Regions from separate parts of the Paenibacillus sp. O199 genome, predicted to be linked through region 2. Evidence: riboswitches for the same ligand, from Rfam matches in the RefSeq annotation. Region 2 holds a riboswitch; the other holds the start of a gene.

Region 1 (3,402 bases), on a different contig from region 2:
GCACCCAGTCCGTTACGCACAATGCACGGAATTTCCACGAGGCCTGCGACGGGATCGCAGATAAGGCCTAGTGTATTTTTTAACGCGAGGCCAACCGCATGAACCACTTGCTCAGGCGTCCCTCCACGCAGCTCCACCATGGCTCCAGCGGCCATACCGATTGCAGAACCCACTTCAGCCTGACAGCCACCCTCGGCACCGGAGATAAATGAATTGTTGGCAATCACATAACCAATCGCTCCCGCACAGAACAGACCGTTCACCAGATGCTCGTCACTCCAGCCAAAACGCTCTTGGGAGCTGATAAACACACCCGGAATGATGCCGCAAGAACCGGCTGTCGGTGTCGCTACGATCCGGCCCATGGAGGCATTCACTTCCGATACACAAAGGGCATACGCCATGGCCAGTGCAGAAGCATCTCCAGAACAAGTCTCACCTTTACGAATGTACTCAGCCATTTTTTTGCCGTCTCCGCCAGTCAAACCGCTGCGTGATGTCGTATCTTCTGTCAGCCCTTTGTGTACAGCTTCCTTCATCACCTGATAGTAATCCGACATCTGCTGTACAACATCCGCTTCCGGGATATTCGTCTCCTGAACCTGCTCTTCGATCATCAGCTCGGCAATGGTTTTGGATTCTGCTGTACAGATGGTATTCAGTTCATGTAGATGTTTAAACCGCATCAGGCTCGACCCCTCTCTTTAAATCAATCACGCGAATGTCCAGCATATGATCCAGTGACCGCAGACGGTTCAGCATCTCAGGATTCGGCACACCATCCATCTCCATCGCTGTTAATGCTTCACCATCCCGGGCTTTCCGATCCACTTGCATGTACCCGATGTTCACCCCGGACGAACTGATGGTCGAGGTTACGGAAGCGAGCACCCCTGCTTTGTCCGAATGGCGCAGTACAAGTGTGGGGAACTCTCCGCTGATCTGTACACGAAAATCATTCAATGCATGCACTGATACACTACCACCGCCGATGGAAGCACCGATTAGTGAGCATTGGCGGGCTCCATGCCACAGTTCAATTTTGACCGTATTCGGGTGAGGAGCAGGCAGGCCGCTTGTGAAAAACTCTACCTCCATACCCGCTTCCTCTGCATATTGTTCTGCATCCGGTATACGTGGATCATCAGTCACATAATCAAGCAGGCCACCGATCAACGCAAGATCTGTACCATGCCCCTGATACGTATCGGCGAACGAGCCATACAGTGTTAATCGAGCACGTTCAGGCGTGCATCCCAGCCACTGACGGGCAATTCGCCCCAATCTTGCCGCTCCAGCCGTATGTGAACTTGATGGACCTGTCATGGACGGACCAATAATTGAAAAAACGTCTTTAAAACGCATCGCAAACCCTCCATTTATAATCGTCATTTTCATCCAGACACACACCCATAATGTTCCTTTATTACTGAATGATGACATGAGAAAAGGACAGAAGAAGGCCCTAGGCCCTCTCTCTGTCCTCGATACCTGAGAGTTTCATGATAAGCAGCGCGGCGGATCGATGCATTCCTGTATTCACAGGTGATGTCACCCTGCACACCGTGCTGCTTGACCATATACCCCTTGGGTGGCGCATATCGCGCACTCTCCAGAGTTGCGTCCAACGATGGTACATTTACCTGAGAGATTAACCGCTGCGCCGGGTGCGTAGCAGCTTGCTCCTTCGGTGCCCGACAGCTGCCATTTTACTCGACATGCCCAGGTCTCTCCCGCTCGCTATCATTCGCTGTATGGAACCATTCTGATCTTGTACCAGAACGATAATTGAAGTTTTTAATACTTTCTCATTAAGATTAATCGACCGGAAGATCAGTGTCAACAAACTTAACGATTTCTTTGCGAATATTTGCTTTTTACCATTTTATACACAAGATAACCGAATAAACTGTAAACTTTCATCACATGAATGTGTTAATGCGTTTCATCTCGAAAGCGTATACATTTTTTTTATTTTCTATTAGTGACTATCAGTGTTTAATACTATTTATGTTATGTTCCACAGAACGGTTCGGGTATTCAGGCAACCTTTATTCTGTACTAGAATTGCCGTATTTCTGCCTGTCACCCCACCATCGCCTTGGGCTTCGATGGTTCATCGTAATACCTGCTTCGGGAAGGAAGCATACTCGTCACCCACAATCCCAACGCAGCCAGCAGCATAACCCCGGATACAACTGTATATACCATACGAAGTGACAACTGCTCGGCCACTACGCCTGCAATCAAAATGGAAGCCACCTGTAACATACTTAACACTAGTCCAAGTACACTGCTCATTCGCCCCATCAGATCGATAGGGATATTATTTTGATAAAAGGTAACCAGGCCCGTATTCGCCAGTGCGGAGCACAGACCGAGCAGAATAAAGGCAACCGCCGCCAGCTCAAACGAGAATGAACGGGAGAACAGAAAATAACCCAGCGCGACCAGAAGTACACCGCCACCCATCATGTGACGGATCGGCAAATGTTTGGCGAACATCCAAACCAGCATGGAACCTGCCAAATAACCGATTCCGGTGATACTCATTAATGCTCCGTACTGTGATTCAGGCAGGTTCATCACCTGACGGATAAATACCACTTCCTGGGCATCCAGCGACATGCCGACCACCAGAATAATCTGGAACAGGGCATATATACCGACCACGTAGCCCGACTTTCGGCTGAAGCTCAGTACAGCTCTCCAATCCTGGGCAATCATCCGAGGTGTCAGTCTGCTTCCCGTCCCTATATTCTGTTCTCCAATGCCCAGTTTGGGAAGAAACATTAGAATCAACGCAGAAGCAGCAAAGGAAACCGCATTGGCATAAATGGCTGCCGCCGGAGATAAATAAATTAGCATCACTCCTGCAACTGCTGGGCCGGTAATGAATGCCCCTGAGCTGATCAGGGCTTGTAGGGAATTGAAGCGCTTACGCCGTTCAGCAGGTACCAATCGGGTAATGTATACCTGAGAGGAAGGGACAAATATAGATGAAGACATGCTGATCAGAAACATCACTGCGTACATCATCCATAGGCTGGACATCAGTGGGAGCGCCGCCACCAACAATGCCCGTAGCATATCAGCACCAATCATCAGCTGTCGCTGATCATAACGATCAATCAGGCTGCCTGACCAAAACTTAGTGCACACCGAAGCAATCGGCGAGATAATCCACAACCCTGCGACTGCCGCTGGAGACTGTGTCATATTCAATACCATCAGGTTAATCGCCACAATATATATGAAATCACCTAGATTGGATATGCCCACTCCGCTAAGCAGCAATCCGGCATGCTTCCAGCCACCAGACTGCCCCTTCGATGCAACTCTCTTTGCACGAATGTTCTTCATAGCGCTACCCACCCACTAGAAATCACAAATTATAACTCA
Region 2 (3,402 bases):
TCCAGATTGAGGCCGTGAGCATAAGCTTGCAATACCTGACGGGATTCGGGGTGCACGGTACGTGACACAATCAGTTGTTTGCGGCGGGTTGCCGCTGCGGCCAGATTGCCTGCTTCCGCAAATGCAGTTGCACCATCGTACATGCTGGCATTGGCTACAGCCATGCCTGTCAACTCACAGATGTAGGATTGAAACTCGAAAATCGCCTGCAATTCTCCTTGGCTGATCTCGGGTTGATAAGGTGTATAGGCTGTATAGAACTCGGAACGGGAGATGACATGATTAATGACGGAGGGAACGTGGTGATCATAAATGCCTGCACCCAGGAAACTGGCGTGTGTCTCGAAGTTGGCATTCGCTGCCGCTTGCTTCGACATATGACGTGTCAGTGCGTATTCATCCAGTTTGGAGGAAACAGGCAGTTCGCCCTGATAGCGAATCTCCTGTGGAATGTCATGGAACAGATCCTCAATCGTTTCCACGCCGATGGTTGCCAACATGGCACTCTGATCCTGCTCGGTCATGGGGATGTAGCGATGCTTGCTCATGCTTGATCAGCTCCTTGAGTAGGTGTCTTTGGCGCACGTATCCGTTTATGAAAAGGGGTCTTCACGACCTCGGCTTTCAGTTTCTTGCCACGAATCTCAATCTCCAGCGGGGTACCCAGTGCAGCATATTTGCTGTCAATCAAGGCCAGCCCCAGATTACGTTTTAACGTAGGCGACTGGGTGCCTGTGGTTACTTCACCAATCTGTACGCCTTCGGCGTAAATGGGATAATGAGGACGAGGGATGCCGCGCTCCAGCACTTCGATGCCGACCAGCTTGCGGGCAGGCCCATCATTTTTTTGCTGCAACAAGGCTTCATGTCCGATAAACGGTCCTGCATTTAGCTTCACAAACATACTTACGCCAGCCTCCAGCGGTGAGATGGTTGCGGACAATTCCTGTCCATACAGGGGCAGCTTGGCTTCAAAGCGCAGCGTATCCCTGGCACCCAGTCCTGTCGGAACGAGTCCGTGACCTTCTCCCGCTTGCATCAATCCGTTCCAGACCTCAGCAGCTTGTTCCGCGGGAACGTAGAGCTCAAAGCCATCTTCACCCGTATATCCGGTGCGGGATAACAGCAATGAAACGCCACATACCTTCGCATTTTCCACAAAGCGGAAAGGCTCAATCGAAGACACATCGGTGTCTGTCACCGCTCTGAGAATATCCACTGCCAGCGGACCTTGCAGAGCAAGCAGCGCCGTTTGATCCGAATCATTGGTCATCGTTACGCCTGGCGTCATGTGCTGTTGCAGCCATGCCCAGTCCTTGTCGATGTTGGAGGCGTTAACCACCAGCATATAATGCTGGTCTTTCAGTTTATAGATCAGCAGATCATCGACCACGCCGCCATCCGGATAACACATTAACGTGTATTGGGCCTGACCGGGAACGAGTGTTGTTACATCATTAGTGGTCATGTGCTGTAAAAAAGCTTCTGCGTGTTCACCTTGTACGGTGAATTCACCCATGTGAGATACATCAAATAATCCGGCACGTTCTCGCACCGCTTCATGCTCTTTCTGAATTCCACTGAATTGTACCGGGAGCTCCCAGCCACCAAAATCAATGCATCGTACGCCTTCATATTGCTGATAGAGTGGAAAGAGTGGGGTTCTAAGCAAATCGGACATCCAATCACCTCGTCATGGGCCGTCAACCGGCCGAGTGTATAACCGTGGATCAATGAATCTGGCATCATATTTTATTATAAAAGTAAGGTAAGGACGCTATAGGCAGCGCCGCTCTATAACCTGTTTTCGTTTTTTTGGGAAAAAGGAAAAGGACAGGCCAAAGAATCGGCATGCCAGAAGCACGCTGTATTCTTAGGCTCTGTCCTTGGTACCTGAGAGTTACCCCGCCGCATGATGCAGCAGGTTTCCCCTTGGGTGATCATAACGCCCATACAGGGCGATTAGATGCTCTCCAGAGTTGCGTCCCGTAAAAGTCCTTTTGCCTGAGAGATTCACCTCCGCTTGTCGGTGGCTTACTCCTTCGGCGTTACCGCATGTACACCCTGATTCGGGTGTCAAGGGTAATCTCTCCCTTTACATTCATCCGCGGGTATTGCATAGACCAATTAAACACATTTACTACTCTCATTAAAGCCTGAATCGTCTATTGATGTCAAGAACGATATCATAGATATGAACAAAAAATCCGAATGAAATTTTTAATTAACATTATAATGTACGTCTATTTATAAAGAGTGCGCTTACTTTTCTAATATTCACCATTATATGTAGGAAGGGTCCATTTGAGTTACAGGCATATATAGAAGAAAATCAAATAAATTGTAAGGTATCTTGACATTTGAATCGAAAATATCATACGCTATGTTCTGGGAAAAAGGTTAAGGTCAAAGAAACGCATGCACTCATTAATGAAAAGCGAGGCGGATATCGATGAGCGAATTGAAAAGTGATTTCCTGTACAGTGAAGAGCACGAATGGGTGCAGACCGTAGGGGAGGATACCGTACGTATTGGCATTACCGAGTTCGCGCAGCATCAGCTGGGTGACATTGTGTTTGTGGAATTGCCTGACCTTGAATCGGATGTAAAAGCGGAAGACGGCATTGGAACGATTGAATCCGTCAAAACCGTCTCGGATTTGTTTTCTCCTGTCAGTGGAACGATTATTGCTGTGAATGATGCATTGCAGGATTCCCCGGAGCTGGTTAACAACTCCCCATATGAGGAAGGCTGGATGATCGAGATTCGTGTTGAGGGCGACCTCACAGCAGCACTTTCCACATTGATGAACGCGGATGCGTATCGTAAACATACGGAATAATATTAAGGTACAAATTTCCGCTAGATACGGAGTTTCAGCTTGATGGAAAAGTCCTTTAACGTAATAAAATGAATCGATTAATTAAAGATCCGGATGGTGATACAGCTCATTCGGAGAATACTTAGGCGCAATTGCCTCACCTGGGACAGGGTGAGGTAATTGCGCTTTTTTCGTTGTTAACAGACGAATGGGATGGAATGAATATCAATTAACGTGTTTCATCATTATTTCTAATTGAGATAGAAACAGCTCGTTCAAATAGAATAAATTTACAATTTCATATGTCATTAAAATGGGGCATTTCGTGGGTATGATACATGAAAGGGAATAACAGGTTCCATTCCATATACAAGGTTCAAACATGGGACAATCCTTTAAATTTAAATCTTGTCATCAACGTTCATGACGGAAGTAGGTTTTCATTTCGTTGTAGAAGATACCGTTTTCATTTACGATATGGTTGTAAATTAAGATTTATTGAAGATTTGTACCTTTGTTCGTCTGGATCATCGTTGTCAAAATTCAGTGGAATTAAGGTTTAATATGTTGAGGAGGTTTTC

The links. A riboswitch is a leader RNA that binds a small molecule or an ion and turns the genes downstream of it on or off. The one in region 2 is predicted to bind glycine.
Region 1: linked by a shared signal. The riboswitch ahead of sdaAB (L-serine ammonia-lyase, iron-sulfur-dependent subunit beta) and the one ahead of gcvT (glycine cleavage system aminomethyltransferase GcvT) in region 2 are both predicted to bind glycine.

The regions. Positions count from the first base shown of each region.
Region 1 is NZ_LGRP01000013.1:36,474-39,875, forward strand. It holds gene sdaAA (L-serine ammonia-lyase, iron-sulfur-dependent, subunit alpha) at 1-686, opposite strand, end outside; gene sdaAB (L-serine ammonia-lyase, iron-sulfur-dependent subunit beta) at 676-1,365, opposite strand; glycine riboswitch at 1,477-1,618, opposite strand; glycine riboswitch at 1,623-1,746, opposite strand; gene A6049_RS19215 (MFS transporter) at 2,086-3,363, opposite strand; gene A6049_RS19220 (phosphotransferase enzyme family protein) at 3,393-3,402, opposite strand, start outside.
Region 2 is NZ_LGRP01000019.1:66,367-69,768, forward strand. It holds gene gcvPA (aminomethyl-transferring glycine dehydrogenase subunit GcvPA) at 1-548, opposite strand, end outside; gene gcvT (glycine cleavage system aminomethyltransferase GcvT) at 545-1,681, opposite strand; glycine riboswitch at 1,879-1,979, opposite strand; glycine riboswitch at 1,983-2,105, opposite strand; gene gcvH (glycine cleavage system protein GcvH) at 2,453-2,842, shown strand.